3 regions of the Allobosea sp. RAC05 genome follow, and region 3 is predicted to be linked to each of the others. Evidence: riboswitches for the same ligand, from Rfam matches in the RefSeq annotation. Region 3 holds a riboswitch; each other region holds the start of a gene.
The links. Region 3 has a riboswitch for thiamine pyrophosphate ahead of BSY19_RS26155 (LuxE/PaaK family acyltransferase). Riboswitches for the same ligand answer to the same signal wherever they lie in the genome.
Positions count from the first base shown of each region.

Region 1: it holds a riboswitch for thiamine pyrophosphate, as region 3 does, so the genes downstream of both, thiC (phosphomethylpyrimidine synthase ThiC) here and BSY19_RS26155 (LuxE/PaaK family acyltransferase) in region 3, are expected to answer to the same signal.
Region 2: it holds a riboswitch for thiamine pyrophosphate, as region 3 does, so the genes downstream of both, thiO (glycine oxidase ThiO) here and BSY19_RS26155 (LuxE/PaaK family acyltransferase) in region 3, are expected to answer to the same signal.

Region 1 is NZ_CP016464.1:701,042-703,276, forward strand. Features, by position in the region: gene BSY19_RS28550 (OmpA family protein) at 1-257, shown strand, start outside; gene BSY19_RS06835 (hypothetical protein) at 394-591, shown strand; TPP riboswitch at 629-733, shown strand; gene thiC (phosphomethylpyrimidine synthase ThiC) at 810-2,235, shown strand, end outside.
Region 2 is NZ_CP016464.1:2,240,617-2,242,851, forward strand. Features, by position in the region: gene BSY19_RS14075 (mandelate racemase/muconate lactonizing enzyme family protein) at 1-929, shown strand, start outside; TPP riboswitch at 1,020-1,119, shown strand; gene thiO (glycine oxidase ThiO) at 1,210-2,205, shown strand; gene thiS (sulfur carrier protein ThiS) at 2,189-2,235, shown strand, end outside.
Region 3 is NZ_CP016464.1:4,786,594-4,788,828, forward strand. Features, by position in the region: gene BSY19_RS26150 (acyl-CoA reductase) at 1-278, opposite strand, end outside; gene BSY19_RS26155 (LuxE/PaaK family acyltransferase) at 283-1,362, opposite strand; TPP riboswitch at 1,469-1,594, opposite strand; gene BSY19_RS26160 (DUF2161 domain-containing phosphodiesterase) at 1,680-2,235, opposite strand, start outside.

The sequences.
Region 1 (2,235 bases), 830 kb from region 3:
CTCCCAACGAGGTCTTCCTCGTCGAGGGGCACACCGACGCCGTCGGCTCGGACATCGACAATCTCTCGCTGTCGGACCGGCGCGCCCAGTCGGTCGCCGAGATCCTGACGAAGGATTTCGGCGTCCCGCCGGAGAACCTGACGACGCAGGGCTATGGCGAACAGTATCTCAAGGTCGCCACGCCGGAGGCCGAGCGCCTGAACCGCCGCGTCACGCTGCGGCGGATCACGCCGCTTCTGGCAGGGCAGGGCGGCTGACCGGGCCAGCCCTCACGCGCGATACGGAGGTCCGCCGCGAGGCGGCCTTCCTGAAGGGCACACCCCGCTTTCACGGCATCGCGTTCACGAAGGCTCAACGTCCCGCGCCTATCACCGGAGCAAGGGAGGATCCCCCATGAGTGACTCCATGGCCATCGCGCAGACCTTTGCCGCGACGCAGGCGACCGCCACGCAGCAGGCGCTGCAGACCATCATGCTGAGCCAGCAGGCTCAGGCTGATCAGAGCGTCGTCGCCCTGCTCCAGCAGAGCGCCGAGCAGATGCAGGCGGTTCTTCCCGCAGGACAGGGCCAGTCCGTCGACATCACCGCCTGAGCCGGTTGCGCATCGCCGCCCACCCGCCTAACCTCGATCCCGTTCCGAGGGGTGCCCGCAAGGGCTGAGACGGCTTCTCAAGCCGAACCCATCGAACCTGATCCGGGTCATACCGGCGGAGGGACTGGAACGCGGCGCATGCCCGCATTGCGACCGCATCACAGCGCTTGAACCGCTTTCGACGCCGGATCTCCTGACCTCAAAGGCGGAGATCCAAAATGCCTTCCCAGCCAACCAAAACCTTCGGCGCTCCGACCGGCGTCACCACCGGGCCGATCACCGGCTCGCGCAAGATCTATGTGCCGGCGCCACAGGATGATGCGATCCGCGTGCCCTTTCGCGAGGTGCAACTGAGCACCGATGCCGAGCCTCCGGTGCGCCTCTACGATCCCTCCGGCCCCTACACCGAGACCGACGTCGCCATCGATCTCAATGCGGGCCTGCCGCAGATCAGGCGCGCCTGGCTCGACCGGCGCGGCTTCGAGGCCATTGCGGGACGCGCCGTCACACCCGCCGACAACGGCCATGCCGCTCCCGCCCAGAGCGTGCCGTCCTGCCCGGCGCAGCGCCCGGTCCTGAGGGCGAAGCCCGGCCGGATGGCGACGCAATACGAGTTCGCGAAGGCCGGCATCGTCACCCCCGAGATGATCTATGTCGCCCACCGCGAAAATCTCGGCCGCGCCGCGATGCTGGAGGGCGCCTGCGAGCGCCATGCCGATGGCGAGAGCTTCGGCGCGAGCCTCCCCGACTTCGTCACGCCCGAATTCGTGCGTGAGGAGATCGCGCGCGGGCGGGCGATCATCCCCGCCAACATCAACCATCCCGAGCTGGAGCCGATGGCGATCGGCCGCAACTTCCTGGTCAAGATCAACGCCAATATCGGCAATTCGGCTGTGACCTCGGGCGCGGCCGAGGAGGTCGAGAAGCTGGTCTGGGCGATCAGGTGGGGCGCCGACACAGTGATGGACCTGTCGACCGGCCGCAACATCCACGCCATCCGCTCCTGGATCCTGCGCAATGCGCCGGTCCCGATCGGCACGGTGCCGATCTACCAGGCGCTGGAGAAGGTCGGCGGCGACCCGGTCAAGCTCGATTGGGAGGTCTTCAAGGACACGCTGATCGAGCAGGCCGAGCAGGGCGTCGACTACTTCACCATCCATGCCGGCGTGCGGCTGGCTTACGTGCCGCTGACGGCCAGCCGCGTCACGGGCATCGTCTCGCGCGGCGGCTCGATCATGGCGCGCTGGTGCCTGGCGCATCATCGCGAGAGCTTCCTCTACGAGCGTTTCGACGAGATCTGCGAGATCATGCGCGCCTATGACGTCTCGTTCTCGCTCGGCGACGGCTTACGTCCGGGCTCGATCGCCGACGCCAATGACCGCGCCCAGTTCGCCGAGTTGGAGACCCTTGGGGAACTCACCACCATCGCGTGGGAAAAAGGCTGCCAGGTGATGATCGAGGGCCCCGGTCATGTGCCGATGCACAAGATCAAGGAGAACATGGAGAAGCAGCTGCGCGAATGCGGGGAAGCCCCCTTCTACACGCTGGGACCGCTGACGACCGACATCGCGCCGGGCTATGACCATATCACCTCGGGGATCGGGGCGGCGATGATCGGCTGGTATGGCTGCGCCATGCTCTGCT
Region 2 (2,235 bases), 2.4 Mb from region 3:
GCATCCGCGATTGCTACGCCCCGCTGCTGGTCGGCGAGGATGCCTCGGAGAGCAACCGGCTCTGGCTCAAGCTCGCCCGGCACCCGGCCCTGCAATGGGTCGGTCGCGCCGGCATCACCCAGCTCGCGCTCGCTGCGGTGGATGTCGCGCTCTGGGATCTCAAGGCGAAGAAGGCCGGCGTGCCGCTCTGGCACCTGCTCGGTGGCGCCAGCAAGCCGAGGCTCGAGGCCTACAACACCGATATCGGCTGGCTCTCGATCCCGAAGGACCAACTGATCGAGGGCTGCCGGAGGGCCGTCGAGCAGGACGGCTTTCACCGCATCAAGGTCAAGGTCGGCCATGCCGATCCCGGCATCGACATCGGCCGGCTCGAGGCGGTGCGGCGGGCGGTCGGCCCGCATGTTTCGCTCGCCATCGACGGCAACGGCAAATGGGATCTGCCGACCTGCAAGCGCTTCTGCGCCCGGGCCGAGCCGCTCGACATCTTCTGGTTCGAGGAGCCGCTCTGGTATGACGATGTCGGCTCGCATGCCGCGCTCGCCCGCGACACGTCGATCCCCGTCGCACTCGGCGAGCAGCTCTATTCGCTGGACGCCTTCCGCGCCTTCATCGCGGCGGATGCGATCCACTATGTCCAGCCCGATGTGACCCGGCTCGGCGGCATCACCGAATACATCCAGGTCGCCGATCTCGCTCTGGCGAGCCGCCTGCCGGTTGCGCCCCATGCCGGCGAGATGAGCCAGGTCCATGTCCATCTCGCCTATTGGCACCAGGCGACGCCGGTCCTCGAATACATCCCCTGGATCAAGGACGCCTTCGAGGAGCCGGCCAACGTCGTCGATGGCTGCTTCCTGAAACCCCAGCGGCCGGGCGCCGGCACGACACCGACGAACGACGCCTTCGCTCGCTTCGCCAAGCCGCTGGGCTGATGCTGCCGCTCGGCTGACGCGCGCAGGGCGGCTCGGCTGCGCCGGCATGGCGCCGGGCTTGCCGCTGGGCAACGTCGGACCTAAATTGAGGTCGATCCGTTGGGGTGCCGCAAGGCTGAGAGGCGCAAGTCGCCAACCCATCGAACCTGATCCGGATAATGCCGGCGAAGGGAACGGTCGTCGCAGCGTCGCTTCACCCGTCCTGCCACGGCCGCAGCCTTCACGGCCGCGAGGGTAGGGCATGCCGCACGCATCCATTCCGTCTCGATCCCCGGCGCCGCTGCGCGTCGGCATCGTCGGCGCCGGCGTCGTCGGCCTCGCCTGCGCGGTCGAACTGCTCGGGCGCGGCGCCGAGGTCGAGATTTTCGAGCGCGGCGAAACGGCCGGGGCCAAGGCCTGCTCCTGGTGGGCCGGCGGCATGCTGGCGCCCTGGTGCGAGGGCGAGAGCGCCGAGGAACCGGTGGTCCGGCTCGGCCAGGAGGCCGCCTCCTGGTGGGAGCGCCATGTCGAAGGCGTGGTCCGCAAGGGCACGCTCGTGGTCGCTCCCAGCCGTGATCGCGCCGAACTGCGCCGCTTCGCCAGCCGCACCTCCCATCTGGTCGAGATCGAGGCCGAGGCCATCGCCGCGCTCGAGCCCGATCTCGCCGGGCGCTTCGGCAAGGCGCTGTTCTTCGAGAGCGAGGGCCATCTCGATCCGCGCCTCGCGCTGGCAGGACTAGCGGCGAAGGTGATCGCGCTTGGCGGGCGCATCCATTACGGCCGCGAGGTCGCGCCCGAGGACGTCGCGGCTGACGCGGTGCTGGATTGTCGCGGGCTCGCCGCCCGCGGGGCGCTGCCCGATCTGCGCGGCGTCAAGGGCGAGATGCTGCTGCTGCGCACCCGCGACGTCACCCTGTCGCGTCCCGTTCGGCTGCTGCATCCGCGCATCCCGCTCTATGTCGTGCCGCGGGCGGACGGCATCTTCATGGTTGGCGCGACGATGATCGAGGGCGGCGACCGCGGCGCCGTCACCGCGCGTTCGATGCTGGAACTGCTCGGCGGCGCCTATGCGCTGCATCCGGCCTTCGGCGAGGCGCAGATCGTCGAGATCGGCGTCGATGCGCGCCCAGCTTTCCCCGACAACCTGCCGCGCTTGACGCGCCGCGGCCGGGTGATCCATGTCAATGGCTTCTATCGGCACGGTTTTCTGCTGAGCCCCGCGATGGCGCGGCTGGCGTCGGACGCCCTGCTCGATCCCGCCAGCATCCCGGAGAGGCTTCATGACGTTGCTGCTTAACGGCGAGCCGCGCGAGGTCGCCGCCACCAC
Region 3 (2,235 bases):
ATGGGCAAGACGGCTTCCGCCCGCCGCCGCCAGGGATCGTTCCGGTCGAGCAGCCGGGCGATGGCGGCGTCCAGCGTCGCGACGATCTGCGCGACCGGCAGCGTCCTGAGATAGGTCCGCGCCTGCTCGCGCACATGGCTGGCGAGCGCGCCGGCCTGCGCCGTGGTCAGCTCCGGAACCCGCACCTGCACGCGCTCGCCCCAGGCGCTGAAGTCCAGCGTCCGCCAGGCGACCTCGCCGGCCGGCAGCCCCGGCAGATGCCCCGCGGTCTCGATCACCGCCTCAGCCCCGCGCCGCCCGCAGGAATTCCTCGACCGCCACCGAACAGCCCTTGGAATCGGCACCGTCGACGCGGCCGAGCAACCGGAAGCCGCCCTCGACCATCACGCCGGCATCCTCGGTCAGGATCGCGGAGGCACAGTTGAAATGGGCGAGGTCGTGATGGACCAGCACGCCGGTCGTTCCCTCCGGCAGGTCGCGCCCGCTGACCGGATCGACCACGCGGCTGCGGATCCAGTGCGGGCCGGACTTCACCGGCGGGCAGGTCGCATTGCCGTCATCATAGAACTGCGTGCTGAGTTCGGTCATGCCGTACATGTTGATGCAAGCCTCGCGCGGCACGCCGAGCGCCGCCGACAGCGCGTCGTAGAAGGCATCCGGCGTCATCTCGCGCGACTGGCCCTTGAAGCCGCCGGTGTCGAGGATGCGGCTACCGGCAGGCAGCGCGAAGCGCCGTCCCTGCGCCGCCAGCGCGTCGAGCAGATGCACGAAGCTGAAGCTCGCGCCGAGCAGCGCATAGGGCTCGCCCGAGGCCTGCGCCCGCTCCAGCGCCGCGATAAGCCGCGGCAGGTCGAGCCCGTCTGCACCGATGAAGCCTTCGCTGTCAGGCGTCCCACATTCCTGCTTCGCCAGAGCCAGGTAACGCGCCAGCGAGGAGTTCGGCATCGCCTGCTCGTCGGGGAAGAGGATGCCCATGGCCATGCGCTCCCGCCCGGCCATGAAGCGGCGGCGGAAATTCACCAGCATCGAGCGGTCCCAGACGGCCATTGTCGGGTGGTGGCTCTTGCCCCGCACCCCGCCCTGCGTCGTGCCGCTGGTCATGAAGATGCGCACGGCCGCCTCGGGCGGCGTGCAACTCAGAGTCAGGGTCTTGAAGGCGCTGATCGGCACGGCCGGAATGTCGCGCCAGCTGCGGACGGTGAGCGTGGTGCGCCCGCGCTGGATCGCGAAGCACCGATAGGGTGCGTTGTGGGCGAACTGATAAGCGAAGACGGCCAGCGCCATGCGCTCGAACGCCGCCTCGGACGCGTCGTCCTGCTCGATGAAGGCCAGCAGGGCCTCGATGATCTCGCTCTGCGTCACGTCCGCTCGCGCCTTCCCGCAAGGCCCGTCGCCCGGCAACATGCCGGGCCTTAAGCCTGACGATCCGAAAATGACGGCGTGAGCCTGGAAAAGGGGCGTCGTGGCGCCGCCCGATGTCCCGCATCCCTACGCCGGCATGACCCGGATCAGGTTCGGAGGGTCACCGCGCTGTCGGACAAAAGCCCGACCGGCGGAATCTCAGCCTCCTCGCGAGGCACCCCTTGGAACAGCGGCCACCATGATGGCGCGCCCGCCCCGCTGTCAAGGAAGCGTCACGGGACCTTCGCCGGCCGCCACGAAACCGGCGAGCCGATCCGTCATTCGGCTGCGGAAGCGGCCCCGGATTGCAGCGCCGGTCGCCATGTCGCGAGCGCATCCCGCCCCGCCGCGGTCAACGCATAGACGCCGCGACCCGTTGTCTCGAACCAGCCATAGACGTTGCGGTGCAGAATCTTCTGCGCGTCCGGGCAGGTCGGCTTGAGGTCGCGCGGCCGTTGCGGCCCCTCCACCATTGCCGCCGCGCAGGCCAGCGCCTGCTGGCGATAGGCGGTCATCACCGGTCGGCGCGTGCCGCCGCCAACGACGGGATCGCCCTGGCGACGCCGGTGTTCATCCACGAGACGGGACCGCCGTTTCGGGTCCTTGCGCGGCGTCGGTGCAACCGGGGACACGAGCACGTCGACCTGGCCGGATGCGGCGACCCCCAGCAGCCCGAGACCGAGCCGGCGACAGAGATTGCGGTAGCGCGGATCGCTCTCGCGGCCCTTGCCCCGGGCCGACAGCCGCGCCGCCAGCCAGACCTCGTCGCCGATGCTCATGCGGTCGACGCCTTGCAGGATCAGCTCGAGATTGAAGGTCAGCTTGAGCTCGCCG